DNA from 3 places in the Lentzea sp. NPDC004789 genome. Region 2 is predicted to be linked to each of the others. Evidence: riboswitches for the same ligand, from Rfam matches in the RefSeq annotation. Region 2 holds a riboswitch; each other region holds the start of a gene.

Region 1 (10,181 bases), on a different contig from region 2:
CCAGTCCCGTGGCCTCCAGAGGCCGCGTCACGGCTCGTGCGGTGGCGACGACCTTGAGGGCCGCCGAATGTTGCGGCGCCAGCCGCGCGGCCTCCACCAGCACCGCCAGTCCGGCGGAACCGAGGAAGGTCACGCCGGTCATGTCCACGACGTAGGTGCCGCCGTCGGCCAGGCCGTTGACAAGGGCGTCGCGCAACGCGGGCGCGGACACCATGTCGACCTCGCCGGACACGGCGAGCACCGTGACACCGGCGGCAGGCTGAGTCGCCGTCAGTGCGATGGTCTGCTCCGCTCGCGGGTCCTGCACAGTCACCGATGTTCTCCCTCTCGCACCCAGGGAGCCGCCACTGCAGCGGCCCCGATGCGGCTGCTGGCTCAACCGCTGCGGCTTCACCGTACGGGAGCGGCCGCGTTACAGGACAGGTCGGCCAGTCGGTACCCGCTCCTCTCGCGGCTCAAACGTGCAGCGCCTCCCAAAGTCTTCGCGCGACGTCGAAGGCGGCGCGCGGCGGCTCGACGACCTCCTCCGCGCTGTCCTCCAGCGTTCCCCCGACGACGAGCACGAGCGCCGTGGCCACGTCCCGCAGCTTCACGTTGGCGTGCTGGCTGGACCGGACCAGGAGCTCGAACGCCTCGCCGGGCGCGCACTTGCGCGCTCCCATCACCAGGCCCTTGGCCTGTTCGATGTACCGGCGGTGCTGCACCATCCGCACCATCTGGTCGGCGCGCAGCACCTCGCCCGCGCAGAACTCGACCACCGCGGCGGCGGTCGCCACGAGCGGCTCGATCTCCTCGATGGCCTTGAGGTCCTCGACCCGCGGCGGGTGCGAGAGGTAGACGGTCAGCACCACCGGGCCGCCGTCGCCCCAGCTGCCCGGCACCGCGACGACGTCCACGCCGGCGACCTGACCGGAGACCTGCCGTTCGTCGCGGGAGGCTTCGACGAGCGGTCCGGCACCGGCGGCCAGCTGCTCCGCGTCCAGCTCGACCGCGGCACCGACGGCGCGCAGCAGCTTGCCGTCCGGCCACACGCTCAGGCCCACGCCCTCGCAGCCGGGCAGCTGCGAGCAGAGGTGGTCCATCAGCCGGGAGATGAGCTCCGTTCCGAATTTCACCTGGTCCACGCCCTGAGATTAGGCCAGGCCGATATGTCGCAAACGTTGTGCGGTCATCGGCGTACGACGAACGGTTGCATCGGCAAGGACCCGTTCATCCCCTCCGCTTCGGGTCCGAACAGCTCGGCGCGCGGTTTGATCCAGTTAACGCTTAGGACCCAAACAGGACACGTGTTCTGAACCACAGTCGTTCAGAATTCGTTCCCAGGGATAACGCCGGAGCCCCGGTGCGCGACATCCCTGATGTCACGGAGGGACTGAGATGAGAACCGCCATGGAGACCCAGCCGCAGGCCGCAGAGCTGCCCACGACGCCGTGCAGTGTCGTGTGGAGCAGGGGCCACGCGTACGTGCTCGAGGGTTTCCGCGCTCGCTGGGTGGGCCGTGACGACCGTGGCCGCCCGCACGCCATCACCGGCGAGGAGATGCAGCGCCGCGGGTGGACGCTCCACCGGACATCCTGATCTTTAACCTGTGTGAAACGAACGCCCCACGCCCACCCGCGACCAGCCGCACCGCGTGCCGTGACGCCATCCGGCAGCCGCCGCGCAGTCACTCGTTTAGAGTGCGGGTGTGCGTGACCCGGCTGATCGCCTGCTGACGATTCCGAACCTGCTCAGCGTGTTGCGGCTGGCCGGTGTTCCGCTCTTCCTGTACCTGTTGCTCGGACCCCGCGCGGACGGCTGGGCGCTGCTCGTGCTCGTCTTCGCGGGGCTGTCCGACTGGCTGGACGGCAAGCTCGCGCGCTGGCTCAACCAGATGAGCAACCTGGGCGCGCTGCTCGATCCCGCCGCCGACCGCCTCTACGTGTTCTGCACGTTGCTGGCGTTCGTGATCAGGGACATCATTCCGCTGTGGATCGCTCTCGTGCTCGTGGGCCGGGAGGTCGTCGTCGGCATCTGCCTGCTGATCCTGCGAGGACGGGGCTGGGGTCCGTTCGAGGTCACCTACCTGGGCAAGGCCGCGACCTTCAACCTGCTGTACGCGTTCCCCCTGCTGCTGCTCGCGCAGGGCGACTCGACGTGGTCGCAGATCGCCCAGCCGTTCGCGTACGCGTTCACGGCCTGGGGCGGAGCGCTCTACCTGTGGTCGGCGTTGCTGTACGTCTACCAGTTCTTCCAGGCCCTGCGGGTCACTCCCGGCAAGGCCGCGTGAAAAGATCACCCCATACAGGTTCAGCACGAGGAGCGCAGTCAGTTGATTCCCGAGGAGCTTCGCTACACCGAGGAGCACGAGTGGGTCGCCAGCACGGGCGAGAACACCGTGCGCGTCGGCATCACCGACTACGCCCAGGAACAGCTCGGTGACGTCGTCTTCGTCCAGCTGCCCGAGGTCGGCCACACCGTCACGGCGGGCGACACGTTCGGCGAGGTCGAGTCCACCAAGAGCGTCTCCGACCTCTACTCGCCGCTCGACGGTGAGGTCGTCGCGATCAACGACGCGTTGGTGCAGGCGCCCGACTCGGTCAACAGCGACCCGTACGGCGAGGGCTGGATGGTCGAGATCCGGTTGAGCGACCCGGACGCGCTGGAAGGCCTGCTGGACGCGGACGGGTACAAGGCGTTGGTGGAGAAGGAGTGACGTCGATCTTTCGCCGGATCTTCGGCCGGAAGGGGAGCCGCTCCTCGGGTGGCGACTCGAACGCGATAGGTTTTACCGGAAGTGACGGATCCAGCAGCAGGAGGAGAGCTCAGGTGAGCACGAACGACGGCCCAGGCGTTCCGCCGGAGCAGTCCCCGGAGCGGACCTCCGTCTTCCGGGCGGACTTCCTCGCCGAGGTCGAAGGCGCAGAGGCCCCCGCACAGGAGCCGGCCGTTGCCGGCGTTGACGCCCTTCCCGCCGGTTCCGCGCTGCTCGTGGTGAAGCGCGGCCCGAACGCCGGTTCCCGGTTCCTGCTGGACCGCGACACGACGAGCGCAGGGCGCCACCCCGACAGCGACATCTTCCTGGACGACGTGACGGTCTCGCGCCGCCACGCCGAGTTCCGCCGGGAGAGCGGCGAGTTCGTCGTCATCGACGTCGGCAGCCTCAACGGCACCTACGTCAACCGCGAGCCGGTCGACCAGGCCGTCCTCGCGAACGGCGACGAGGTCCAGATCGGCAAGTTCCGCCTCGTCTTCCTGACGGGTCCTGGCTCCTCCGGAGCCTGACGCGTGACGGCCGGGCGGCCACAACGTGGGGGACTGAGCATCGGGGCGGTGCTGTCACAGCTCCGCCCCGAGTTCCCAGAGGTCACCATCTCCAAGATCCGCTTCCTGGAAGCGGAGGGGCTGGTCCGCCCGGCACGCACCGCCTCCGGCTACCGCCAGTTCACCTCGGCGGACGTCGAGAGGTTGCGGTTCGTGCTGTCCGCACAACGCGACAGGTACCTGCCGCTCAAGGTGATCCGCGACCAGCTCGACGCCGCACCGGTGGACTCCGCGTCGGTGTCGCGGGCCGATCTGCTGGCCCAGACCGGAATCAGCGCGGACCAGCTGTCCCAGCTGGAACGTGACGGTCTGCTGCGCCCCGGCCTGGGTGGCCGCTTCACCACCGACGACATCACCGCGCTCCGCACGATCCGGACGATGACCGGACTCGGCGTCGAGCGCGAACACCTGCGCGCAGTTCGCGCTGCGGCGGACCACGAGGTGGTTCTGCTGAAGTCCTTCTCAGATCCCGAGACGGTCCGGGAATTGGCTGACCTGTTCACCTCGTTGCACACGTTGTTGGTAAGAGCGGGTTTGCGTCAGTCCGGGTGAGTTCGGTTGATCACGATCCGCCCGCAACGATTGAGCACACGGCCCGCTTGGCGGGTAGCGTCGAACGTGTACGCCGGGGGATGCTCGGGTGTGGATCCGGGTACTCCCCGAACGAGATAGAGGGAGGCGAGGCCCGATGAGCGAGATGCGTGTCGTCGGCGTGCGGGTGGAGCTGCCCCAGAACCAGCCGATCCTCCTGCTGCGCGAAACCGAGGGTGAGCGCTACCTGCCGATCTGGATCGGCTCCGTCGAGGCCACGGCCATCGCACTGGAGCAGCAGGGCGTCCGCCCGGCTCGGCCTCTCACGCACGACCTGTTGAAGGACGTCATCGGGGCGCTGGGGCGCAACCTCGAACAGGTGCGGATCACCGACCTGCAGGAGGGCACCTTCTTCGCCGAGCTCGTGTTCGACGGCGACGTGCGGGTCTCCGCGCGGCCTTCGGACTCGGTGGCGCTGGCGTTGCGGGTGGGGGTGCCGATCCACGCCGAGGAGTCGGTGCTGGCCGAGGCCGGCCTGATCATCCCCGACGAGCAGGAGGACGAGGTGGAGAAGTTCCGCGAGTTCCTCGACTCGGTGTCTCCCGAGGACTTCAGGGGCGCCGACACCTGAGTTTTCAGGGTGTCGCTGTCCGTCTCGTTTGGAACCGACGTACCACCGTTGCGTGTCGCTCTTTTGGGCTACTTTCCGCTCGATTTACCCGCTAAACGATCACTAAACGTCACCTGAACGTCCTACTTCGGGTGACGGTATGACTCTCTACCTGAGGTTGAGGGTCGACACTCCCCGCGCGTCGCGTTGACCTGCCCTCTGACCGGTCTTACCGTCGAACTCGAGTGGACGTCGCTGGTTCGCGTGAGCTGACGTAGCGGCTTGACGGCCATGAGTTTCGTGGTCGTTCCGAGGGGAGGCAGGCGTGGTCGAGGAAGCGCCCGTGCGGGCCGAATCCGGGCAGCAGGGTGAGCTGTTCCCGGACTCCTCGCTGCCGGACGAACTCGTCGGCTACCGGGGTCCCGCGGCGTGCCAGATCGCGGGCATCACCTACCGGCAGCTCGACTACTGGGCGAGGACCGGGCTCGTCGCGCCGACGGTGCGGATGGCTCACGGGTCCGGGAGCCAGCGGTTGTACTCCTTCAAGGACATCCTGGTCCTCAAGGTCGTGAAACGACTGCTGGACACCGGTGTCTCGTTGCAGAACATCAGGGTCGCGGTCGACCACCTGCGCCGCCGCGGCGTGCAGGACCTGGCGAAGATCACGCTCTTCTCCGACGGCACGACCGTCTACGAGTGCACCTCGCCGGAGGAGGTCGTCGACCTGTTGCAGGGCGGTCAGGGCGTGTTCGGCATCGCGGTGTCCGGTGCGATGCGCGAGATCAGCGGCACGATCCACGAGTTCCCGGCCGAACGCGCGGACGGCGTGGAAATCGCTCCCATGACGGAGGACGAACTGGCCCGCCGCCGCCGCGAGCGCGCCACAGGCTGACCCTCCCCCGCCTCCCGCCCCGCACGCGGGGACCCCACGTACTCCAGGAGAGTACGAAAGCTCCCCGCGTACCCATGTGCGTGCTCGCGCGCGACAGGCGGAGGCCCTGTCGTTCGGTTCGCACGCGGGGACCTCGCGTACTCCAGGAGAGTACGAAAGCTCCCCGCGTGCACATATGCGTGCTCGCGCGCGACAGACTGAGGCCTTGCTGTTCGGTTCGCACGTGGGGACCTCGCGTACTGCAGTGGAGTACGAAAGCTCCCCGCGTGCACATGTGCGTGGTCGCGCGCGACAGGCTGGGGCCCTGTCGTTCGGTTCGTACGTAGGGACCTTGCGTACTGCAGGAGAGTACGAAAGCTCCCCGCGTGTGCGTGTGTGTGGTCGCGCGCGACGGGCTGGGGCCCTGTCGTTCGGTTCGCACGTGGGGACCTCGCGTACTGCAGTGGAGTACGAAAGCTCCCCGCGTGTGCGTGTGTGTGGTCGCGCGCGACGGGCTGGGGCCTTGGTGTTCGGTTCGTACGTGGGGACCTTGCGTACTGCAGGAGAGTACGAAAGCTCCCCGCGTGCCGTTTCCGGGACTTCGGGGTGGCCTCGCCTGAGACGTAGGTCGCGCCGCAGGGACTAGCGGGGCTGCCTGCGGGTATTCTTCGCGGGTAGTCGCTGAACTCAGGCGGGAGAGACCGGGCCCCGAGTCCGGCGCCGAAGGAGCAATTCCCTCCCCGGGAACCTCTCAGGCACCCAGGACCGCGTGAGCGAGACGCCTCTGGAAAGTGGACCGCAGAAGTGTTTTCCGCGGTCCCGCCGACGGTGAAAGCCCCAGTCACGGCAGGGGTGAACCTCTCAGGCGCCCTTCGGGGTACGGACAGAGCGGGGAGGGCACCAGGACACGTGTGCCCTTAAGGCCCCCCGGAGGCGTTAGATGACGCAGGACCGCATTCCGCTCGCCGCTCTTGAGCACGGCACCCCGTTCGCCGACCGCCACGTCGGTCCGCGGCCCGCCGAACTCGCGCGCATCCTCGACGTCATCGGCGTCGGGTCGCTGGAGGAGCTGGCGCAGCACGCGGTGCCGTCGTCCATTCACGAGCGCGACCTCGTGCTGGACCTGCCCGCCCCGGCGACCGAGACCGAGGCGCTGGCCGAGCTGCGCGAGCTCGCGGCGCAGAACCGGCCGATGACCCAGATGATCGGTCTCGGCTACTACGACACCGTCACGCCGGGCGTGATCCTGCGCAACGTCCTCGAAAGCCCCGCCTGGTACACCGCGTACACGCCGTACCAGCCGGAGATCTCGCAGGGACGGTTGGAAGCCCTGCTGAACTTCCAGACCATGGTCGGCGACCTGACCGGCCTGCCGGTGGCGAACGCGTCCATGCTGGACGAGTCGACCGCCGCCGCCGAGGCGATGACGCTGGTGCGCCGCGCGGGCCGCTCCAAGTCGAACAAGTTCGTCGTGGACGCCGACACGCTGCCGCAGACGCTGGCCGTCATCGAGACGCGCGCCGAGCCGCTGGACATCGAGATCGTCGTCGCCGACCTGTCGCAGGGCATCGAGGGGCTCGGCCTGGGCGGGGACTTCTTCGGCGTGCTGCTGTCGTACCCCGGCGCTTCCGGTGTGGTGCGTGACCAGAAGGCGCTCATCGAGGAGATCCACGCCGCCGGTGCGCAGGCCGTCGTGGCCGCCGACCTGCTCGCGTTGACGCTGCTGCGCGCGCCGGGCGAGATCGGCGCGGACGTCGTCATCGGCACGACGCAGCGCTTCGGCGTGCCGATCGGGTTCGGTGGCCCGCACGCCGGCTACATGGCCGTCCGGTCCGGCTTGGAGCGTCAGCTGCCCGGTCGTCTCGTCGGTGTGTCCGTCGACGCCGACGGCTCGCTGGCCTACCGCCTGGCGCTGCAGACGCGTGAGCAGCACATCCGCCGGGAGAAGGCCACGTCGAACATCTGCACCGCGCAGGTGTTGCTCGCCGTGATCGCCTCGATGTACGCGGTCTACCACGGTCCCGAGGGTCTGCGGGCGATCGCGACCCGCGTGCACCGCATGGCCACCGTGCTCGCCACCGGCCTGTGCGAGGCCGGTCTGGACGTCGTGCACGGCGAGTTCTTCGACACCGTCCAGGTGCGCGTCGAAGGCCAGGCCGCCGCTGTGGTCGAGAAGGCTCGTGCGGCCGGCATCAACCTGCGCCAGGTCGACGCCGACGTCGTGGCCATCGCCTGCGACGAGAAGACGACGCGCGCGCACCTCGTCGCGGTGTGGGAGGCGTTCGGTGTCACCGGGTCCGATGTGGACGCGATCGACGCCGACACCGCCGACGGCATCCCGGCCGACCTGCGCCGCACGTCCGACTACCTGACCCACCCGGTCTTCCACGCGCACCGCTCCGAGACCGCGCTGCTGCGCTACCTGCGCGCGTTGTCGGACAAGGACGTCGCGCTCGACCGCAGCATGATCCCGCTCGGCTCGTGCACGATGAAGCTGAACGCGACCGCGGAGATGGAGTCCATCACGTGGCCGGAGTTCTCGACGCTGCACCCGTTCGCGCCCGTCGAGGACGCCAAGGGCCTGCTGAAGATCGTCTCGGACCTGGAGGCGTGGCTCGCCGAGGTCACCGGCTACGACGCGGTGTCGCTGCAGCCCAACGCCGGTTCGCAGGGTGAGTTCGCCGGTCTGCTGGCGATCCGCGCCTACCACCGCGCCAACGGCAACGCCGACCGCGACGTCTGCCTGATCCCGTCGTCCGCGCACGGCACCAACGCCGCGTCCGCCGTCATGGCCGGCATGCGCGTCGTCGTCGTGAAGTGCGACGACAAGGGCAACATCGACATGGGTCACCTGCGCGAGACGGTCGCCGAGCACGCCGACGACCTCGCCGCGATCATGATCACCTACCCGTCGACCCACGGCGTGTACGAGGACACCGTCCGCGAGGTCTGCGGCCTGGTCCACGACGCGGGCGGCCAGGTGTACGTCGACGGCGCGAACCTCAACGCGCTGATCGGCCTCGCCCGCTACGGCAAGTTCGGGTCGGACGTCTCGCACCTGAACCTGCACAAGACGTTCTGCATCCCGCACGGCGGCGGTGGCCCCGGCGTCGGCCCGATCGGCGTGCGCGCGCACCTCGCGCCGTTCCTGCCGAACCACCCGCTGCAGCCCACCGCGGGCCCGGAGACGGGCGTGGGCCCGATCAGCGCCGCTCCGTGGGGGTCCGCGTCGATCCTGCCGATCTCGTGGGCCTACGTGCGGATGATGGGCGGCGACGGCCTGCGCCGCGCCACCCTGACCGCCGTGGCCGCCGCGAACTACGTGGCGCGCCGCCTCGACGAGCACTACCCGGTCCTTTACACCGGTGAGGGCGGTTTCGTGGCCCACGAGTGCATCCTCGACCTGCGCCCGATCACCAAGGCCACCGGCGTGACGGTGGACGACGTGGCCAAGCGGCTCGCCGACTACGGCCTGCACGCGCCGACGATGTCGTTCCCGGTCGCCGGCACCCTGATGGTCGAGCCGACCGAGTCCGAGGACCTGGCCGAGATCGACAGGTTCATCGACGCCATGATCGCCATCAAGCGCGAGATCGACCGCGTCGGTGCGGGCGAGTGGCCCGTCGAGGACAACCCGCTGCGCAACGCCCCGCACACCGCGGCCTGCGTGACCGTCGGCGAGTGGAACCACCCGTACACCCGTGAGGAGGCCGTCTACCCGGCCGGTACGGGCGCTCCGAAGATCTGGCCGCCGGTCCGCCGCATCGACGGCGCGAAGGGCGACCGCAACCTGGTCTGCTCCTGCCCGCCGCTCTCGGCGTACGGCAGCTGACCTGTGTTCAACGGAAACGGGCGCACTCGGGGGTGCGCCCGTTTCTCATACCGCTGATCTCACCCCGCTGACGGGCAGGCGGGGTCGCCGCAGTCCTCGTCCTCGCGCAGCCCCGGCTTGGTGAGGTCGTGCTCGAACGCGTAGTGGAAGCACTCGGGGTGCATGCGCTCGAACAGCTCGAAGTCCTCCTGGCCGAGGTCGACGGGTTCGCCGCAGCGCTGGCAGATCTGGTCCTCTGACACGGCGAGATCGTCTCACTCGCAGAACGGCTCTGGCCGGTGCCGTCCGAACAGCGCGAGGGCGGCGATCCATGTGTCCGGGTCACCGTCCCAGTCCAGCGCCTTGATCTGGTCCACCGACCGCCGTCCGCCGATGGCCCGCATCAGCTCGAACGACGTCGTGCGCAACGTCCCGGCCGGCTCACCGTGCCCGAGCACGCGGTCGCCGTGCTCCAGCACGATCCGCAGTGCCGGCACCCCGTTCTCCCGCATCCGCTGATCGAGCTGCTGCAACGGTTTCGTGAGCGCCGACCGCACCGCGACGCCGTCCCGGTCGCCTGGCACGCCCAGCGCGGCGCGGAGGTCGTGCTCGTGCTGCACGATCTCGGCGATCAGCACGGACCCCATGGGCGTGTCGAACAACGGCGCCGCCAGCTCCCGGTTCGCGTCCCACTCCGCGAAGGCGTCGTCCAGCGAGTTGTCCCGGCGGTCGCGCACCTGCCGTTCGCCCCACTCGCCGGTCTCGACACCGTCGAACCGGCGGTCCACGAAGTCGCGCAGACCGCCGGCGAGGTGCGCCACCACGTCCTTGACCGACCAGCCCGGTGTCGCCGCGACGGGTGTCTGCGGGTCACGGCCCTCAACGAGCGAGGTGATCCGTTGGCGGGCCGCGTCGTAGACGGGGGCGTTGGTCATGATCAGACCTCGTACTCCAGGGTGTAGGTACCGCTGCCATCCTCCGCCCAGTCGACGGTGGCCGCACCTTTCGCGCCCGCGTACTTGCCGGTGCCGTCGACGATCTCGATGACGGCCTCG
Region 2 (10,181 bases):
TCCGGATCAACGCGCTGTGTCCCGGCTTGGTCGACACGAGGGCGGTGGCGGCGTACCGCTCGGAACTCGTGGCCGCGGGACTGGCGCTGGCGTCACCGGACGAGGTCGCCGTGGCGGCGCAGACAGTGCTCGATGATCACCGCACCGGTCAGGTGTGGACGGTGGAAGCGGGCCGCCCGGCCGCGCTCGCGCAGGGGGTCCCCCTTGCCGGGAAACCCCTCGCAACTCACCTTACTCAGCAGGTCTGACAGTGCCCTGAGCAGCGAAAAAGGGGGCCCGCAGGCCCCCTTTTCACGTCAACCGGGTCAGAGCGTCGAGTAGAGCGGGTGCTTCGCCGCCAGCACCTCGACGCGGGCGCGCAGCTCGTCGATCGCCGCACCCGGCTTCAACGCCTCCGCGATCACGTCGGCGACCTCGGTGAAGTCCACCTCGCCGAAGCCGCGCGTGGCCAGCGCGGGCGTGCCAATGCGCAGGCCCGAGGTGACCATCGGCGGGCGCGGGTCGTTCGGGACGGCGTTGCGGTTGACCGTGATGCCGATCCGGTGCAGGACGTCCTCCGCCTGCTTGCCGTCGAGCTCCGAGTTCACCAGGTCGACGAGGACCAGGTGGACGTCGGTGCCGCCGGTCAGGACCTTCACGCCCGCGGCCGCCACGTCCGGCTGGGACAGGCGGTCGGCGAGGATCTTCGAGCCCTCCAGCGTGCGGCGCTGGCGGTCGGCGAACTCCGGCGACGCGGCGTGCTTGAACGCCACGGCCTTGGCGGCGATCACGTGCTCCAGCGGACCGCCCTGCTGACCGGGGAACACCGCCGAGTTGATCTTCTTGGCGATGTCGGCGTCGTTCGACAGGATCACGCCGCCGCGCGGACCGCCGAGGGTCTTGTGCGTCGTGGTCGTCGTGACGTGCGCGTGCGGGACGGGCGACGGGTGCAGGCCCGCGGCCACCAGGCCGGCGAAGTGGGCCATGTCGACCATCAGGTAGGCCTCGACCGAGTCGGCGATGCGGCGGAACTCGGCGAAGTCCAGCTGGCGCGGGTACGCGGACCAGCCGGCGACGATCAGCTTCGGGCGGTACTCCTGGGCGAGGCGCTCGACCTCGGCCATGTCGACGCGGCCGTCCGAGTCGGACACGTGGTACGGCACGACGTTGTAGAGCTTGCCGGAGAAGTTGATGCGCATGCCGTGGGTCAGGTGACCGCCGTGCGCGAGGTCCAGGCCCAGGATCGTGTCACCCGGCTGGAGCAGGGCGAACATCGCGGCGGCGTTGGCCTGGGCGCCCGAGTGCGGCTGCACGTTGGCGAAACCCGCGCCGAACAACGACTTGATGCGCTCGATGGCGAGGCGCTCCACGACGTCGACGTGCTCGCAACCGCCGTAGTAGCGGCGGCCGGGGTAGCCCTCGGCGTACTTGTTGGTCAGCACCGAGCCCTGGGCCTGCAGCACCGAGACCGGGGTGAAGTTCTCCGAGGCGATCATCTCGAGGGTGCCCTGCTGGCGCGCCAGCTCGGCCGCAACGGCCTCGGCGACCTCGGGGTCGTACTCCGCGAGGGAGGCGTTGAACTGGTCGGACATCTGGAAGAACTCCCTACTTGGCGCGCTTGTAGAACGGAAGTGCGACGACCTCGACCGGCTGCTTCTTGCCGCGGACGTCCACCAGCAGTTGGGTGCCGGGCTCGGCACTGTCCTTCGTCACGTAGGCCATGGCGACCGAGTAGCCGAGCGTCGGGGACAGGGCACCCGAGGTGACCTCGCCGACCACCTCGTCGCCGTTCAGCACCGCGTAACCGTGCCGCGGGGCGCGGCGCTCCGGCGTCTTCAGCCCGACCAGGACCGAGTCCACACCGGACTCCGCGACCTTGGTCAGCGCGTCGCGGCCCACGAAGTCGCCCGGCTTGTCGAGCTTCACGACGCGGCCGAGGTTCGCGTGGTACGGGGTCAGCGACGTGGTCAACTCGTTGCCGTACAAGGGCATTCCGGCTTCGAGGCGCAACGTGTCGCGGCAGCCGAGCCCGCACGGCCTGAGCTCGTGCGCCTCGCCCGCGGACAGCAGCGCGTTCCAGACGGCGGCGGCGTCGGCGGGCGCGAGGAACAGCTCGAAGCCCTCCTCGCCCGTGTAACCCGTGCGGGCCAGCAGCGCGTCGACGCCCGCGACCTTCGACGGGTAGGACGCGTAGTACTTGACCGTCGAGAGGTCGGTGTCGGTCAGTCCGGAAAGGATCTCCACGGACTTCGGACCCTGGATCGCGATCAACGCGTAGTCGGTGGACTTGTCCGTCACAACGGTGTCGAACCCGGCCGCGCGCTCGACGAGGGCGTCGGCGACCACCTGGGCGTTCGAGGCGTTCGCGACGACCATGAACTCCTCGTCGCCCAACCGGTACACGATCAGGTCGTCGATCACACCGCCGTCGGCCTGCGTGATCATCGTGTAGCGCGCCTTGCCGACCGCGAGCGCCGAGATGTGGCCGACCAGCGCGTGGTCGAGCGCCTCGCCCGCCTGCGGTCCGGTCAGCACGATCTCACCCATGTGCGTGAGGTCGAACAGGCCGGCGGTGGTGCGCACGGCGTGGTGCTCAGCGAGCTCGCTGGAGTAGCGCAGCGGCATCCGCCAGCCCGCGAAGTCGGTGAACATCGCGCCGAGCTGCTCGTGCTCGGCGTTCAGAGGCGTGAGGCGGGACATCAGAACGCTCCTCCAGGGTGCGCCGAAGAGCCGGACGGGGCCGGCTGAGGCAACAGAAGAATGACACGGTCCATCAGAGACTCCTCATCTGAGCGAGCCTCCCCCTCTGTCATGAGCCTGAGAGCTTCGCCACCGGAGTGGCTTGCACCGTGGGCGAGGCCGATGGGCCTGCTTTCCAGAGTTGCCTTCGTCGTGCGGTATCTGTGCCTGAGAGATTCCGGGGAGGAGTTGCTCCTTCGGCGCTCCGACTCAACGGAGCTCTCCCGCGCGACATCGACGGCCGTGTTCAGTTGGTAGCCCCAGACGCTAGCAGGCCAAACGTCACAGCGGCACGCCCTGCGCCGTCTTCTCGACCACCTTGCGCTCCGCCCAGAACGACAGGAACGGGATCGTCCCGGCGAGCAGCACGAGGGCGGTGCCCTTCATCGACCAGCGCAGCTTCAGCGCCAGGTCGACGGAAATCACCAGGTAGATGGCGTAGAGGAAGCCGTGGATCGGGCCGACGACCTTCATGAACTGGCCCATGTCCGCGGCGTACTTGAGCACCATCGCCACGCACAACAGCAGCAGGAAGACACCGACCACGTAAGCCATGACCCGGAACCGGGTCAACGCACCCTTCATCTGCCCGCCTTCGTTCAGCGACCGTCCCGCGCGTTGAGGTCCGCGAGCATGCGGTTGTAGGCCGCGAGCTCCGCGTCTTCTTCGTCGTCGAACTGCTCGACAGGCGCGGGTTTGACGGCGTCAACGGTAGTCACCGGCGTCGCGGCGGGTCCAACCGGCTCCGGTGCGGAGAGAGGCTCGTCACGGCGCTGGCGCGCCAAGCGGCGGAAGCGCCACACCATGAAGGCCGGGAAGAGGCCGAAGAGCGGCCACTGGAGCACGTAACCGAGGTTCTGGAACGTGCCGCTGGCGGACTCGAAGCGCTGCCACTGCCAGTACGCGAGCCCGCAACAGGCGATCAGAGCGACCAGGCAACCGAGCCCGATCAAGATTCGCTGGGGGGTGAGGAGGCCGCGCACGACCTCAAGACTACTTGGGTGAGGCCTCCGACAAGGAGGCCGACCCGGTTGGGGGTCCGGGGGCTCGCCCCCGGCTGGGGTGTGAGGGCTCGGCCCCCACAAGACACGCGGAACGATCGAGGTGAGCGATTTCCGCGAACAAGGGGGCCCCAATCGTGGAGCCCCGTTCCTACTACGCCACGCCGTCCCGGCGCTGCCTCTGCAGACGTGCGACGCACCAGGCAGCGGCGGAACCGCGGCGAAGGTGCTGGAGAACCGTCATCGGACCCAAGCGCCGTCCGAGGTCGGCAGGCGTGAGCCCAGCCGCGCGGTAGTCGAGCGCGCGCTGGTCCAACGGGCTGATGCCCGCGTCCCACCACTGCTCGGCCTCGGCGACGTCGCCCACCAGCTGCCAGTAGCTCGCCGCGGCGGCGAGCAGTGCCTCGGGTGCCTCCGGCGCCCGCTTGCGCATCGCGGCCACGTAGGCCGGATCCGCCGAGTCGACCTTGACCAAGCCACGCGACCCGCCCTTGTTGCCTCCCCGCTGCACGGGGATGCCGGGCGCCGAGGGGGGAGCCTCCGCGAGCCACGCGTTCTTGATCCGGTTCACCTCCTGCATCTCTGCGTCATCAGACCGTTCAGCCGCCCACTGCTTCAACAGCTCGTGGACCCCGGAGTCCTCGACCATCCATGCCTCCTCGTCGGTCGGGGATCGGCCATTGCAGCGGAAGGTATTCGGTAGGTCTGACAATCGCCAGACCCTGAATCCCCAGAACACCCGTTACCAGTGCGTGATTGGCCTCATTCCACCCATCCGGCTCAACGCGAATGGCCGAGGATCACCCGCTGTCACTAGCTGATCGGGGTGGCCGTCCCGAAGAGGCTCCTGATGAAGGTGATGATCGACTCCGCGCCCTGCCGCAGCCAGCCGAGCACCGTCTGGACCGCGGCAGCGGACTCCTGGGGCCGGGTGATCAGGAGGAACAGCACCAGCGCGACGCCCGCCAGCACTAGCACCTTCTTGAGGTTCACAGGTACCTCTCCGTCCATGTCGGTCACAGGTGGGGCGGCGGACCGCCCGTGTCACTCGACATGGTCCCTCATTCACCCGTGCGATGAACAACGACCACGCCCAACTGGGGTCAGGATCCACCAGCCACGCACGCCTGCGCGACGGGGAATGTCACCCGAATGGCGGCTAAAGAGGGCGATGTGCAGCGCCGATGTCCTGGGCACGAGGTGAACACGGACACCCTCGCATCCCACAGCTTGGACCAGACACTGTTGCACCGGGCCTCACCCGGATGCCGACCACCCGGCATCACGCTCTGTCACCCCGTCGTGTCCTTATTAATGCGCACCCAGGCATTCATCCAATAACTCCTGACCGACGCAGTTCCATAATTTGGGCATCCGCCACACCCATGTCGGCAAGCACTTCCCCGGTGTTCGCGCCGGTCGAAACCGGAGCCGTCGGAACCGACGTCGGGGTGCGGTCGAAGCGGGGCGCCGGCGCCGGGTGCTGGGCGCCGGAGACGTCCACGAACGTGGCCCGCGCCGCGTTGTACGGATGCCGCGTCGCCTCCTCGGGCGTCAGCACGGGTGCCAGGCACGCGTCGGTGTCCCGCGCGAGGTCGGCCCACTCGTCCCTGGAACGGGTCTTCACCGCCGCCGCGATGCGTTCCCGCAGCTCAGGCCAGTTCGCCGGGTCGTCGCGCGACGGCGCGTCCGCCAGGCCCAGCACGCGCACGAGGTCGGCGTAGAACCTCTCCTCCAACGCCCCGACGGCCACGTACTTCCCGTCCGCGGCCTCATAGATGTCGTAGAACGGCACGCCGCCGTCGAGCAGGTTCTCCCCGCGGCCGCCCTGCCACATGCCCGCGGACCGCATCCCGTGCAGGAACGTCGTGAGCAGCGCCGCCCCGTCGACCATCGCCGCGTCGACGACCTGGCCGCGCCCGGAACGCTCCCGTTCGTACAGTGCGGCGAGCACGCCGACGGCCAGCAGCAGCCCTCCCCCGCCGAAGTCGCCGAGCAGGTTGATCGGGAACGACGGTGGGCCACCGGCGCGTCCGAGCGGCTCCAGCGCGCCCGCGACGGCGATGTAGTTGATGTCGTGCCCGGCCCGGTCGGACAGCGGCCCGTCCTGACCCCAGCCGGTCATGCGCCCGTAGATGAGGCGCGGGTTGCGCGCGAGGCACTGCGCCGGACCGATGCCCAGCCGTTCGGTGACGCCCGGCCGGAAGCCCTCCACCAGCACGTCCGAGCGTTCGACCAGCCGCAGCACCAGCTCGGCGCCCTCGGGCCTGCGGGTGTCGATCGCGACCGAGCGCCGGTTGCGGGTCAGGAAGTCGCCGGGGACCGTCGGGCGGCTCCCCGGTTTGTGCACCTGGATCACCTCCGCGCCGAGGTCGGCGAGCACCATGCAGCCGAACGGCGCGGGCGCGAGGCCGGCGAGCTCGACGACGCGAAGTCCCGCGAGAGGCCCACTCACAGGGACCTCGCGATGATTTCCTTCATGATCTCGTTCGTGCCGCCGAAGATCCGCTGCACGCGGGCGTCGGACCAGGCACGTGCGATCGGGTACTCGTTCATGTAGCCGTAGCCGCCGAAGAGCTGCACGCACTCGTCGACGACCTTGCCGAGCCGGTCGCTGGCCCACCACTTCGCCATCGCCGCGGTCGGCACGTCCAGTTCGCCGCGCAGGTGCTTCTCGATGCACTCGTCGATGAACGCCCTGGTCACGGCCGCCTCGGTGGCGCACTCGGCGAGTTTGAACCTGGTGTTCTGGAACTTGATCAGCTCCTTGCCGAACGCCGTGCGCTCCTTCACGTACTTCAGCGTCACGTCGACGGCGGCCTCGATGCCCGCGACGCAGCAGACGCCGATGATCAGGCGTTCCTGCGGCAGCTGCTGCATGAGCTGGACGAACCCGAGGCCCTCCTGCTCGCCCAGCAGGTTCGCGACGGGCACGCGCACGTCGTCGAAGAACAGCTCGGCGGTGTCCTGGCCCTTCATGCCGGCCTTGTCGAGCACGCGGCCGCGCCGGATGCCGTTCTCCACCACGATCAGCGAGATGCCCTGCGCGCCCTGCGCCGGGTCGGTCTTCGCGACCACGATCACGAGGTCGGCCTGCACGCCGTTCGTGATGAACGTCTTCGAGCCGTTGACGACGTAATCGTCGCCCTCGCGGATCGCCTTCGTGCGGATGCCCTGGAGGTCGGAGCCCGCACCGGGTTCGGTCATCGCGATCGCGCCGACGTACTCGCCGGACGCGAGCTTGGGCAGCCAGCGCCGCTTCTGCTCCTGCGAACCGTAGGAGTTGAGGTAGTGGGCGACGATCCCGCTGTGCACGCTGTTGCCCCAGGCGCTGTCACCGGCGCGCGCCTGTTCTTCGAGCAGCACGGCCTCGTGCGCGAACGTGCCGCCGCCGCCTCCGTACTCCTCGGGGATGCTCAGGCACAGCAGGCCGAGGTCGCCGGCCTTGCGCCACAGGTCCCGGTCGACCTGCTTCTGCTCGGCGAAGCGTTCCTGGTGCGGCGCGACCTCCTTCTCCATGAACGTGCGGGCGAGCCCGCGCAACTGGTCCAGGTCGCTGTCCATCCACCGCGATCGACGCTCTGCCATGCGTTCCACACAACCACCGGGCAGTGATCCACGCCATGACCGGCGCGCCAGGCCGTCCCCCGAAAAAGTGAGCAAAAATCCCACCCCGGTCGTCCAGACTGCACGGCATGCAGATCCACCAGGTCACGCCGGACGAGTGGCGGCTGTGGCGCGACATCCGCCTGGAGGCGCTGGGCAGCGATCCCGAGGAGTTCGGGTCGGCGCTCGCGCGCGAGCAGGAGTTCGGTGAGGACGAGTGGCGGGCGCGTGCCGCGGAAGGGCTGAAGGTCGTCGCACTCGATCCTGATCCCGCCGGCCTGGTCGCCGCCACCGCGGAACCCGACGGGCTGTACCTCTACTCGATGTGGGTGCGGGAGTCGCACCGCGGCCGCGGACTGGGAGAAGCCCTGGTCAGCGCCGTGCTGACGTGGGCGGCAGCGGAAGGCTGGAAGGTCGTGCGGCTGCGCGTCTGGGAGGACAACCTGCCCGCGCGGCGCCTTTACAAGCGGCTCGGGTTCGTCGAGTCCGAAGACCCGGAACGGATGGAGTTCCGGGTGAGCTAATCGGTCACCCTTCACGGTCATGGCCAGCTCCACCGCGCGGTCCTAGCGTGGGTGCCATGAGCGAAGCCTTGATCTTCGACGCGGTGCGCACGCCGCGCGGCAAGGGGAAGCGCGGGTCGCTGCACAGCGTCAAGCCCGTCGCGCTGGCCGCCGGGGTGCTGCGCGCGCTGTCCGAACGCAACTCCCTCGACACCTCCGCGGTGGACGACGTCGTGTTCGGCGTGGTGTCACCGCTCGGCGAGCAGGGCGGCGACATCGCCCGCACCGCCGTCCTGGCCGCCGGGTGGGACCAGCGGCCGGCGGGGGTGCAGCTCAACCGCTTCTGCGCGTCCGGCCTTGAGTCGGTGAACCTGGCCGCCGCCAAGGTCGCCTCGGGGTTCGAGGACCTGGTGGTCGCGGGCGGCGTCGAGTCGATGTCGCGCGTGCCGATGGGGTCCGACGGCGGCGCGTGGGCGATCGACCCGCAGACGAACTTCGACCTGTCGTTCGTGCCGCAGGGCGTGTCGGCCGACCTGATCGCGACGCTGGAGGGCTTCTCCCGCACGGACGTCGACACGTGGGCCGCGCGGTCGCACGCCCTCGCGTTCGAGGCGCAGAAGAACGGGTTCTTCGAACGCTCGGTCGTGCCGGTCGTCGACCAGAACGGCACCGTGGTGCTCAAGGAGGACGAGACGATCCGTCCTGAGTCCACTGTGGAGTCGCTCGGCAGGTTGAAGCCCAGCTTCCAGTTCCACGGCGACCTCGGTTACGACACCGTGGCGATCGACCGCTACCCCACCGTCGAGCGCATCGACCACGTGCACACGCCGGGCAACTCGTCGCAGATCGTCGACGGCGCGGCGGCGATGCTGATCGGGTCGGCGGCCGCGGGCAGGGCGCTCGGCCTGACGCCGCGCGCCCGGATCGTCTCCGTCGCGGTGGTCGGCACCGAACCGACGATCATGCTCACCGGGCCGGCGCCGTCCGCGCGCAAGGCGCTGGACAAGGCCGGGCTCTCGGTCGAGGACATCGACCTGTTCGAGGTCAACGAGGCGTTCTCGTCAGTGGTGCTGAAGTTCCTGCGGGACATGGACATCCCGGAGGACAAGGTCAACGTCAACGGCGGCGCGATCGCGCTCGGCCACCCGCTGGGCGCCACCGGCTGCATGATCCTCGGCACGCTGCTGGACGAGCTGGAGCGCCGGGACCTGCGCCGCGGCCTGGCCACGTTGTGCGTCGGCGGCGGCATGGGTATCGCGACGATCATCGAGAGGGTCTGAGATGCCGTTCCACTACGAGAAGGACTCCGACGGCATCGTCACCCTGACGATGGACATGTCCGGCTCCGCCAACGTCATGAACGACGAGTACCGCGAGCTGATGGGCGACGCCGTCACGAAGCTCGAAGGCGACGACATCACCGGCGTGATCATCACGTCCGCCAAGAAGACGTTCTTCGCCGGCGGCGACCTGAACGTGCTGATCGCGATCACGCCGGAGAACGCGGCCCTGGCGCTGGAGGGCGTCGAGGAGCTCAAGTCGCAGCTGCGCCGGTTGGAGAAGCTGGGCAAGCCGGTCGTGGCGGCGATCAACGGTTCCGCGCTGGGCGGCGGGTTCGAGATCGCGCTGGCCTCGCACCGCCGGATCGTGCTGAACGACGACGGCATCCGCGTCGGCCTGCCGGAGGCCACCCTGGGCCTGCTGCCCGGTGGCGGTGGCGTGACGCGCATGGTGCGGCTGCTGGGCGTGCAGAAGGCGTTGCCGTTGCTCATGGAGGGCAAGCAGCTGCGGCCGGAACGCGCGCTGCAGGCCGGAATCGTGCACCAGCTGGTGTCGTCGCGCGAGGAACTGCTCTCCGAGGCCCGCGCGTGGGTGCTGGCGAACCCGGCTCCGGTGCAGCCGTGGGACGTGCAGGGCGCCGGCGTGCCGGACCTGAAGTTCGGCGACCCCAACAGCTACGGGTTGCTGGGTGCGGCTCCTGCCGTGCTGCGCAAGAAGTCGCACGGTGCCTACCCGGCGCCGGAGAAGATCATGGCGGCGGCGGTCGAGGGTGCCTACGTCGACTTCGACACGGCGCTGAAGATCGAGGGACGCTACTTCGTGGAGCTGGCCTCCGGTCAGGTCTCCAAGAACATGATCACGGCGTTCTGGTTCAACCTCAACGAGGTCAACGGCCGCGCGTCGTCGTCAGGCAAGCGCGTGGCCAAGCTGGGCGTGCTGGGCGCGGGCATGATGGGCGCTGGAATCGCCGAGGTGTCCGCGAAGGCCGGTATCGAGGTGGTCCTGAAGGACGTGACGCTCGAAGCGGCCCAGAAGGGCGCAGGGGGCCTGGAAGGCATCACCCCGACCGACT
Region 3 (10,181 bases), on a different contig from region 2:
CGCGCGACCGCCTGCGCGCCCGCGTAGGCGATGGTGCAGAACCGGCGCGGCTCGACGACCGTGCGCACGCGGTCGACCTTGCCCACGCTCATCGGCGTGTCCTGCCAGAGGTCCAATGTGTACCCGGTGCGGATGGGATCACCGGACCCCAGCACACCTTCGATGCTGACCACCAGCCGCTCTCCGTCCAGGCGCAGGTCGTAGTGGCCGCTTCGGGGTGGCGTGCCGCCGGTGTACGCGGAGCGTGCCGGATCGAGCACCCAGTGCCCTAGAAACGGCACGAGGTCGTCACTCATGTGTGTCTCCTTCACGGAACCTGCGCCACTGGCGGATTGTCCGGCGCATCGAGGTGGGCGACCATCACCCGATGAGTTATGAGACGGGCGTTCGGTGGAAGTGGATACCGTTCGTCGTGCTCGGCTTCGTGCTGCTGAGCTGGATCGTGTTCGAGGCGCTCGACCTGATCGACTTCGAGGGAGTCGTGACGTGGGTGCGTGGCATCGACCCGGTGTGGGCGGCAGTGGCGATCTTCGTCCTGCTCGTCCTGGACGTGCTGCTGCCCGTGCCGTCCACTCCGCTCATCGTGCTGGCGGGAACGGCACTCGGCCTGCCCCTCGGGCTGGCACTCGCGATCGTCGGATCCCTGGGTTCCTCTGCCGCAGGATACGCGCTCGGGAGGTATGCCGGACCGTGGTTGGTGCGCCGCGTCGTAACCATTGAGGAACTAACCGAAATGCGCCGCTGGGGCCGCCAGTTCGGGCCCTGGTTCTTCGGGGTGGCGCGCGGCATTCCGATGATGGCCGAAACGGTGTCCGTGTCGGCCGGTGTCTCACGGGTGTCGTTCCAGACGTTCATGTTCTACACGCTCATCGGCACCGTGCCGATTTGTGCGGCCTACGTGTTCGCCGGCTCGAAAGCCGAGACCGTCGAGCAGATCGTGATGATCAGCGCGGTCGGCTTCCTGGTCACCGTCGGGCTCTTCTACCTGCTCCGGCGACTCGTGAAGGCGGCGCCGTAGAAAAATCGCTGGCGCGGCGTGGTTGTATGGAGGTGCGCCCGGTGCGCAGCGGAGGGTTACTTCTGGTATCTCAGGTTCGACTCCTGAAGCCGGCTTCGGCCGGTCTTCGCTCACCTCGGTGAGCACGTCACCTTCCGCGACTTGATCTCGGGCGCCCACAACTCCACCTCGGCCGGAATCAAATCGCTGGCGCGGCGTGGTTACATGGAAATCGCACCCGGTGCGAAGCCGACGGTTACTTCGTCTTCAAAACGCAAATGTCCGTCGGCGGTCTTGATCTCGGGAGCGCACAACTTCACACGTGTCCGGTGCGAAGCAGAGGGTTACTTCCACTTGGGATGGGCGGGTCGCAGGTTCGAATCCTGCCGGCCATTGCGGCTGTAGCTCAGTCTGGTAGAGCAGCAACGTACCTTCCGCGACCTTGATCTCGGACACGTGTGGAGTTCGTGGGCTCCCCTTCTTTTTGCTTGAGGGGGAAGAGCCGATGGCGAAGTTCAACGTCTTCCGCGCACGTCCGGCGGGCACCAGCCCGATCGCCACGGTGCCAACGCCGGCCGTCCGCACCTACGAGGGCGGCGACGGCCACGTCCGCGACACGAAGTCCGAGCTGTTCCTGCTCGCCGTGTCGAACATGGGTGGCGAGAACACCTTCTACGAGTCCGGCGCTCAGCGCGACACCCGGTTCGCCCAGCTCGTCCGCGAGGCGGCGCTCACGGATCCGGTGTGGACCGCACGCCTGCTGAAGTGGCTGCGCAACGAGGCGAACATGCGCACGGCGTCGCTCGTCGGCGCGGCCGAGTTCGTCCACGCCCGGCTCGCCGCCTCCTCGGACGCGGGCGTCACCAACCGCGCGGTCGTCGAGTCGGTGCTGCAGCGCGCGGACGAGCCGGGTGAGTTCCTCGCCTGCTGGACGAGCACGCACGGCCGGCGCGTGCCGAAGCCGATCAAGCGCGGCATCGCCGACGCGGTCAGGCGGCTCTACGACGAGCGCGCGGTCCTCAAGTGGGACAGCGACGCCCGCGGCTTCCGCATGGCCGACGTGCTGAACCTCGTGCACCCCTCGCCCGCCGCCGACTGGCAGGGCTCGCTGTTCCAGCACGTGCTGGACCGCCGCCGCACCGCCGACATCGCGGTGCCGGACGCGCTGCGCGTGATCGCGGCACGGCGCGAGCTCATGGCGTGGCCGGTCGAGCAGCGCCGCGCGTTGTTCGCCCGGCCCGACGCCGCCGACGTGCTGCGCCGCGCCGGGATGACGTGGGAGGCCGTGGCCGGGTGGCTGCAGGGTCCGCTGACCCGGGAGGTGTGGGAGGCGCTCGCGCCGTCGATGGGTTACATGGCATGCCTCGCGGAAGGCACCCCTGTCTGGCTCGCAGATGGAACCACGGCGCCCATCGAGGACGTCGTCACTCGGCGGCTGCCTGTTCTCTCCTACGACAAGGCTTGGGACGCACGCCTGGTGAAGTACGGCGCCAACCAGGGACCTCGTGATCACGCGGTGGGCAACCTCGTTCCGACCATTCCCACAGCGTGGCTCGACACCGGTGTCCGACCGGTCATGACCATCCGATTCGCGTCCGGCCGGATTGTCGACGCCACGACGGACCACCGCTGGATCCGTCAGCGCCGCACTGGTCGTCAAGCATGGGAGTGGACCACGTCCGGTGAGCTGCGTCCAGGTGACCGCGTGCCCGTCCCTCTGACTGCCGCCTACTTCGGAGACGAGGGCGACGCATGGGACGGGTACTTCGTCGGAGCGATGCTTGGCGACGGCGGCATGACAGCGCTCACTCCCGAATTCCACGGCGATCCCGACGACGGCGCTGTGGCGTTCATGCGGGACTACGCTGCGAAGCACGGGTGCGGCGTGACGGAGACCGTGAACAACCGGATCGTGCGGTTGCGGTTTCCGTTCAAGCAGTGGAAGCGAAACCCGATGACCGAGATCCTGCGCTCCTACGAGGTGTGGGGAAAGCGCTGCGAAGTCAAGGCGTTGCCCAACAGACCGTTCAGCCGCGAATTCTGGATCGGTGCGCTTTCCGGGCTGATCGACACAGACGGCTGTGTCCGTGAGCGCATGAACCCGAAGGGCACAATGCACGGCTCGGTCGAGTACGCGACGGTGTCGCGCCGCTTGGCCGAGCAGGTCTCGGATGCGCTGCTTCGACTTGGTGTCACCAACATCATCCGAGAGCGCAGGGTGCGAGCGACCAGCGACAGGATCCAGAGCCGGTTCCCTCTTCACGTCGTCGAGGTGAACAGGGCAACCGCACTGGTGCGGCTCGCTGACCTGCTGGATCTTCGAATCAGCTACAAGGCGGCAAAGCTTGCGCAACTGGCAGAGCGGGTGGCGCACGTGTCCCCGGCGGGCAGCGAAATGCACGGCTACGACGAAGCGATCGCGTTGGACCGAATCGTGTCGATCGAGGACGGAGGAGAGCGTCCAACCTACTGCGTGACGGTTGAGCCATCGAACTTGTTCATCGTGGCCGGTCTGGTCACAGGCAACTGCCTGCGCAACCTGCGCAACTTCGACGAGGCGGGCATGTCCGACGAGGCCGCGGCGAAGGTCGCGGCACGGCTGGCCGACCCCGGCCAGGTCGCGCGCTCGCGGCAGTTCCCGTTCCGGTTCCTGTCGGCGTACGAGGCGGCACCGAGCCTGCGCTGGGGCCACGCCCTGGACCAGGCACTGCAGGCGTCGCTCGCGAACCTGCCGGCACTGCCGGGCCGGTCGTTGATCCTCATCGACACCTCGGCGTCGATGACGCACGGCACGATCTCGGCGAAGTCGAAGGTCACCCCGGCCAAGGCGGCGGCGGTCTTCGGTGTCGCTCTGGGCGCCAAGGGCGAGCAGGTCGACGTCGTCGGGTTCGCGGACGGCACGTTCCGGCACGACGTGCCGCGCGGGGCGTCGGTCATCCGCGAGATCGACCGGTTCCTGCAGCGGATCGGCGAGGTCGGGCACGGCACCGACATCGTCGGGTCGCTGCAGCGGACCTACCGGGGCCACGACCGCGTGTTCATCATCTCGGACATGCAGACGGTCGGCGGTCACCACGGCCAGGGCGTCGCGGAGGCCGTGCCGCGGCACGTGCCGATCTACGGCTTCAACCTGAACGGGTACCGGCAGGCGGCGTTCGCGACCGGCCAGGCCGACCGCCACGAGTTCGGCGGCCTGACCGATGCGACGTTCCGGATGGTCCCGCTGCTCGAAGCGGGCCGGAACGCCGACTGGCCGTTCTGATCAGGGCACGTAGTCGTTCACCGAGACGACGTCGTCGCACTGGTCACGCACCCAGTCGTCGTGGGTGGCGATCACCACGCACGCGCCTCCGTCCGCCGTCTCTCGCAGCACAGCGACACGACCACCTCGGTGTTGCCGTGGTCGAGAGCGGCGGACGGCTCGTCGGCCGGGACGAGGCGTCCGGGCGCAGACTACCTCTCACCTTGGAGCTTACTTTTCGTAAGCGCTCCCACCAGGTACCATGGCCCCCATGGAGTACAACGTGTTCGCCAAGGCGTGCCCGTCACGCCCGACGCTGGAGCACGTCACGGGCAAGTGGGGCAGCCTGACGCTGGGCGCGCTCGTGGACGGGTCGCTGCGGTTCAACGAGCTGCGCCGCCGGGTCGACGGCGTCAGCGAGAAGATGCTGTCGCAGACGTTGCACGCGCTGGAACGGGACGGGCTGGTGCACCGCGAAGCGCAGCCCACGAACCCGCCGCGCGTCGACTACAGCCTCACGCCGCTCGGCCGCGAGACGGCGGAACGGTTGCTGTCGCTGATCCACCTGCTCGAAGCGCGCATGCCGGACGTGCTCGAAGCACAGCGCGCGTACGACAGCCGCGGCTAGACCTCACCACTCGACGATCAACCGCTCCGGCACGCGCGTGCGCAGGTCCGGCCGGAACGTGACGGACTGGCCCGGTGCGAGCCGCAGTCCGGGCAACCGGGACGACAGTTGTTCCAGCGCCACACGGGTTTGCATGCGCGCGAGTGCCGCGCCGACGCAGAAGTGCGGGCCCGCACCCAGTGAGAGGTGCACGGTCGGCATCTGCCGGGACGGGTCGAACGCCTCCGGGCAGTGGTAGACGGCCTCGTCGCGGTTCGCGGCGGCAAGGAGCACCTGCACCTTCGCCCCCGCCGGCACCGGATGTCCGCCGATCTCGGCATCCTCGGTGGCGCAACGGAAAAGGCTCATCATCGGCCCCTCGTAGCGGAGCAGTTCCTCGATGACGGACGGGATCGTGGCGGGATCGTCGACGATCCCGATCCAGTGCCTGCGGCGGCCGGCGAGCAGCGAGCGCAGGCCGAGCGCGAGCACGTTGACCGTCATGTCGAAGTCCGCCAACGGTTTCTGCTCTGCCGGTGACAGGGTGCCGATCGCGACCCGCATCACCATGGCGGGGAACGGGTCGGCGAACAGCGGCACGAAGTCGCCGTGGCCGTAGCCCGGGAAGCCGTCGATCAGGCGGTCGGCGAAGTCGCGGACCAGCGGTTCCAGCTTGGCCATCCGCCGTGCCGAGAAGGTGTCCTGAAGTGCCCTGCGCACCTGGGGATCCAGGTGGTGGGACGTGGCCGCGAAGCTCGGGTCTCTCAGCACCCGCACGACGTCGTCGTACCGGCTCACCACCCAGTAACCGTTCTCCTCGCTGAAGAACACCGGTTCGCACGCCCGGAAGTGCACGAACAGCGGGTACGGGTTCGCGATGTGCTGCGAGTTCAGAGGCTCGTACGCGGTGACCACAAGGCGCGAGTGTGGCAGCGGGCGTGCGTGACGAAAGTGCACAAGGCGCAGTTGAGACGCACGCCCGCCAAAGTGTTGTGGAAACTCAGCACTCGATGACGTTGACGGCGAGGCCGCCACGCGCGGTTTCCTTGTACTTCACCGACATGTCCTTGCCGGTGTCCCGCATGGTCTTGATGACCTTGTCCAGCGACACGAAGTGCGAGCCGTCGCCGCGCAACGCCATGCGCACCGCGGTGATCGCCTTGATCGACGCGACGGCGTTGCGCTCGATGCACGGGATCTGGACCAGGCCGCCGATCGGGTCGCAGGTCAGGCCGAGGTTGTGCTCCATGGCGATCTCGGCGGCGTTCTCGACCTGTTCCGGGGTGCCGCCGAGGACCTCGGCGAGCCCGCCCGCGGCCATCGAGCAGGCCGAGCCGACCTCGCCCTGGCAACCGACCTCGGCACCGGAGATCGAGGCGTTCTCCTTGAACAGCACGCCGATCGCACCGGCCGTGAGGAGGAACCTGACGACGCCGTCGTCGTTGGCCCCCGGCACGAACTTGGTGTAGTAGTGCAGGACCGCTGGGACGATGCCGGCCGCGCCGTTGGTCGGCGCGGTGACGACCCGGCCGCCCGCCGCGTTCTCCTCGTTGACCGCCAACGCGAAGAGCGTCACCCAGTCCATGACCCGCAGCGGGTCGGTGACGAAGTGCTCGCCCTCCAGCCGCTTGCGCATCTCGGCGGCGCGGCGGCGGACCTTGAGGCCGCCGGGCAGGACGCCCTGCTCGGTGCAGCCGCGTTCCACGCACTCCTGCATCACGTGCCAGATGTGCAGAAGTCCTTGCCGGACTTCGGCTTCCGACCGCCACGACAGCTCGTTGGCCATCATGATCTCGCTGATCGACAGACCGGTCTCCCGGCAGCGCGCGAGCAGTTCGTCGCCGGTGAGGAACGGGTGCGGCAACGGCGTGGTGTCGGGCTTGATCCGGTCGGTGCCCGAGGCGTTCTCGTCGACGACGAAACCGCCGCCGATCGAGTAGTACACGGCGTGCTCGACGGACTCGTCGCCCTTGTAGGCCTCGAAGCTCATCCCGTTGGGGTGCAACGGAAGTGACTTGCGCCGGTGCATGACGAGGTCGCGGTCGTGCACGAAGCCGATCTCGTGCACGCCGCCGAGCCGCAGCCGTCCGGTCGAGACGATCTCCTCGACGCGGACCGCCGCGACCGTCGGGTCGACCTCTTCCGGGAGGTTGCCCTCCAGGCCGAGGAAAACGGCCTTCGGGCTGCCGTGGCCGTGCCCGGTCGCGCCGAGCGAGCCGAACAGCTCGACGTGCACGCGGTCCACTTCGGACACCCGCGCCCCGAGCTTCTCGACGAACATCGCCGCCGCGCGCATCGGGCCGACGGTGTGGGAGCTGGACGGTCCGATGCCGACGGAGAACAGGTCGAAAACGCTGATCGCCACTGATCAGTCCTTGGTCAGTTCCGCGTACTTGGCAGCGGTGAGCAGGTTCTCCGCGGACTCCACGCGCACGCGGAAGAGCCAGCCCTCGCCGTAGGGGTCGTTGTTGATGATCGCCGGGTCGTCCACGACCGCGCCGTTGACCTCGATGACCTCACCGGTGACCGGGGAGAACAGGTCGCTGACGGACTTGGTGGACTCGAGCTCGCCGCACACCTCGTTCGACACGACCTTCGCGCCGACCTCGGGCAGCTGGACGAACACGATGTCGCCGAGCGCGTCGGCCGCATAGGCGGTGATGCCGCAGGTCAGCGGGTCCTGGGTGCCCGGCGTCCAGTCGACCCACTCGTGCTCGTGGGTGTAGAGCAGGTTCTCGGGGAACTCCACGGCGACTCCTCTGGCTAAGACGGCTCGGTCTGGTAACAGCCCCCTCCGCCGTGCAGAGTTGCCTACCCCGAGCGGTCTTGCTGCCTGAGAGTGTGCGGGAGCTTGCCCCTTCGGCGCCCCGACTTCTTCGTCGAGGTCTCTCCCACTCGGGTTCTGGTGCCTCACGGGCACCGCGGCCGGTCTTCAGTTCTCGAGCGCGAACGCTATGTGCGGCCACTGCCAAGTGTCAACGCGAGACGGTTGACATCGGGGAGAGCGCTGCCATGGTGAGTGCAGGCAGACATCGGAGGTCTCATGCGGAAACCGTTCATCGTCGCCTTGCTCACCACACTGGTGCTGACTCCCGTCCCCGCCGCCACGGCCGCGGCTGCACCGGCTCCGGTCACCGTCCCCATCAGCCACCTCTTCGACAACGACGGCATCGACACCGCGTCCGACCGTACCGGGAACTTCGACGGTTCCGGCTACGCTTTCCCCGCGGAGGCACTCCCGTCCGGGCAGGTCACGGCCGATGGCGTGCCGTACCTCTTCCCGGGAAATTCACAGACCAAGAACAACAACGTGGTCGCTCTCGGCCAGCGGATCGACCTGCCCCGAGGGCACTACCTGACCGTGCACCTGCTCGTGGCGTCGTCGTACGGGGCAGCCGGCGGCACCGCGACCGTGCACTACGCGGACGGGTCCTCGACGACGGGAGCGATCAGCGGACCTGACTGGTACTCGGGCAGTGGTCCGATCTCCACGCCGTTCCGGTACTCGCCCGGCGGCCGTGACGAGCACCCCGTGTCGATCGGCACCGCGCAACTGTGGGCTGATCCCCAGAAGGAGGCGGTCGCGGTCACGCTGCCGGTGACGAACCCGGCGGTGGAGGGCAAGTCCTCGCTGCACGTGTTCGCGCTGTCGGTGCAGCCGGCGGCCAAGGGACAGGTGCTCGCGGTCCGCAGCGCGCGCAGCACGACCAAGCTGCCGCGCGTGGGCGGTCAGACGATCGAGGCGACCGTCGTGAACCTCGGTGACCAGTGGGTGTCCAACATCTCCGTGAGCGCCGAGGGGCTGGGGGTGGTGACACTGCAACCGGCGTCGGTGAAACGGCTCGCGCCCGGTGAGGAGGCGCGAGTGCGGATCGGCATCCACGCCTACCGGACCGGCACGTTCGACGGGAAGGTGACGGCGCGGTCCGGCCGCGTCTCGGCGGCGCAGCACGCCAGGTTCTCCCTGGGCGTGGCCGACTACCAGGCCACAGACGCGTCGCTGGCGGCGCACGAGTCGCCGTACTGGTTCGACGACGCGAAGTTCGGGATCTTCATCCACTGGGGGCTCTACTCGGTGCCCGCGTGGTCGCCGCCGGGTGAGCAGTACGCGGAGTGGTACTGGCAGTGGATGCAGGACCCGTCGAACGCGGTGAACCCGTACCACGCGGCGACGTACGGCGAGGACTTCGCCTACGACCAGTTCATCCCGCAGTTCACCGCCGCGAAGTTCGACCCGCGCGAGTGGGTGCGGTTGTTCGAGGAGGCCGGGGCGAAGTACTACGTGCTGACCTCCAAGCACCACGAGGGTTTCGCGCTGTGGGACTCGAAGGTGTCCGGCCGGGACGCCGTCGACCTCGGCCCGCACCGCGACCTGGTGAAGGAGCTCTTCGACGCGTCGCGGAAGTACACGCCGGGCCTCAAGAACGGGCTCTACTTCTCGATGCCCGAGTGGTTCAACCCGGACAACCCGTGGAGCGGGCACGGGCCGCGCAACCCGTGGAGCGGAGCGCCCGAGCCCTACACCGGCTACCAGGCCGGACGGGACTTCGTGCGCGACTACCAGGCGCCGCAGATGACCGAGCTGGTCGACGGGTACGACCCGGACGTCATCTGGTGCGACATCGGCGGCGCCAACGACTCGCGGCGGGTGCTGGCGGACTACTTCAACAAGGCCAAGAACCGGGCGGTGCCCAAGGACGTGACGGTGGACGACCGGTGCGGCATCCCGACCCACGACTACACGACGCCGGAGTACGCGACGTACCCGAACACCGTGGTGAAGAAGTGGGAGGCCTCGCGCGGCCTCGACCCGCGCTCGTACGGGTGGAACCGGGCCACGCCGGACTCCATGTACATGACGGCGGACGAGGTGATCCGCACGCTGGTCGACACGACGTCCAAGAACGGCAACTTCCTGCTGGACATCGGCCCGCGAGCGGACGGCTCGATCCCCGAGATCATGCAGCAGCGGTTGCGCGAGACGGGCGCCTGGCTGCGCACGAACGGCGAGTCGATCTACGGCACGACGTACTGGTCGCGGATGGCCCAGCTGGGTTCGCTGCGGTTCACGATGACAACTCCTGGCCGGCCGAACGAGGCGTTCTACATCACCTCGCTGGCCCAGCCGGGGTCACAGCTCGTGGTCGACGCTCCAGTGCCGATCAAGGACGGTGACCGCGTCACGCTGCTGGGGTACGACAGGCCCCTGAAATGGACCCGATCGGGTGGAAAACTCGTGGTCGACGTGCCTGCGGGCGTCGGCGAGCACGCATGGGTGTTCAAAGTGGCTTTGTCCTGACGGAACAACCGCACAGTGACCGGATAGTGCGATCCGC

What was found. A riboswitch is a leader RNA that binds a small molecule or an ion and turns the genes downstream of it on or off. The one in region 2 is predicted to bind glycine.
Region 1: it holds a riboswitch for glycine, as region 2 does, so the genes downstream of both, gcvP (aminomethyl-transferring glycine dehydrogenase) here and gcvT (glycine cleavage system aminomethyltransferase GcvT) in region 2, are expected to answer to the same signal.
Region 3: it holds a riboswitch for glycine, as region 2 does, so the genes downstream of both, gcvH (glycine cleavage system protein GcvH) here and gcvT (glycine cleavage system aminomethyltransferase GcvT) in region 2, are expected to answer to the same signal.

What each region holds. Positions count from the first base shown of each region.
Region 1 covers NZ_JBSGBE010000015.1:8,520-18,700, forward strand. The annotation lists gene ACWEIJ_RS29820 (STAS domain-containing protein) at 1-313, opposite strand, end outside; gene ACWEIJ_RS29825 (ANTAR domain-containing protein) at 456-1,124, opposite strand; gene ACWEIJ_RS29830 (hypothetical protein) at 1,378-1,578, shown strand; gene ACWEIJ_RS29835 (CDP-alcohol phosphatidyltransferase family protein) at 1,688-2,269, shown strand; gene gcvH (glycine cleavage system protein GcvH) at 2,312-2,695, shown strand; gene garA (glycogen accumulation regulator GarA) at 2,809-3,264, shown strand; gene ACWEIJ_RS29850 (MerR family transcriptional regulator) at 3,298-3,855, shown strand; gene ACWEIJ_RS29855 (bifunctional nuclease family protein) at 3,992-4,465, shown strand; gene ACWEIJ_RS29860 (MerR family transcriptional regulator) at 4,770-5,336, shown strand; glycine riboswitch at 5,998-6,093, shown strand; gene gcvP (aminomethyl-transferring glycine dehydrogenase) at 6,256-9,147, shown strand; gene ACWEIJ_RS29870 (hypothetical protein) at 9,207-9,389, opposite strand; gene ACWEIJ_RS29875 (maleylpyruvate isomerase family mycothiol-dependent enzyme) at 9,402-10,061, opposite strand; gene ACWEIJ_RS29880 (DUF3224 domain-containing protein) at 10,064-10,181, opposite strand, start outside.
Region 2 covers NZ_JBSGBE010000007.1:210,332-220,512, reverse strand. The annotation lists gene ACWEIJ_RS18615 (SDR family NAD(P)-dependent oxidoreductase) at 1-248, shown strand, start outside; gene glyA (serine hydroxymethyltransferase) at 306-1,571, opposite strand; gene gcvT (glycine cleavage system aminomethyltransferase GcvT) at 1,585-2,679, opposite strand; glycine riboswitch at 2,779-2,863, opposite strand; glycine riboswitch at 2,865-2,955, opposite strand; gene ACWEIJ_RS18600 (DUF3817 domain-containing protein) at 3,001-3,303, opposite strand; gene ACWEIJ_RS18595 (hypothetical protein) at 3,318-3,701, opposite strand; gene ACWEIJ_RS18590 (helix-turn-helix transcriptional regulator) at 3,874-4,368, opposite strand; gene ACWEIJ_RS18585 (hypothetical protein) at 4,533-4,730, opposite strand; gene ACWEIJ_RS18580 (CaiB/BaiF CoA transferase family protein) at 5,050-6,174, opposite strand; gene ACWEIJ_RS18575 (acyl-CoA dehydrogenase family protein) at 6,171-7,307, opposite strand; gene ACWEIJ_RS18570 (GNAT family N-acetyltransferase) at 7,415-7,849, shown strand; gene ACWEIJ_RS18565 (acetyl-CoA C-acetyltransferase) at 7,906-9,108, shown strand; gene ACWEIJ_RS18560 (3-hydroxyacyl-CoA dehydrogenase NAD-binding domain-containing protein) at 9,110-10,181, shown strand, end outside.
Region 3 covers NZ_JBSGBE010000001.1:149,003-159,183, forward strand. The annotation lists gene ACWEIJ_RS00660 (hypothetical protein) at 1-296, opposite strand, end outside; gene ACWEIJ_RS00665 (TVP38/TMEM64 family protein) at 368-1,018, shown strand; gene ACWEIJ_RS00670 (LAGLIDADG family homing endonuclease) at 1,503-4,259, shown strand; gene ACWEIJ_RS00675 (winged helix-turn-helix transcriptional regulator) at 4,510-4,866, shown strand; gene ACWEIJ_RS00680 (cytochrome P450) at 4,870-5,760, opposite strand; gene ACWEIJ_RS00685 (L-serine ammonia-lyase) at 5,846-7,210, opposite strand; gene gcvH (glycine cleavage system protein GcvH) at 7,214-7,594, opposite strand; glycine riboswitch at 7,657-7,749, opposite strand; gene ACWEIJ_RS00695 (alpha-L-fucosidase) at 7,889-10,144, shown strand.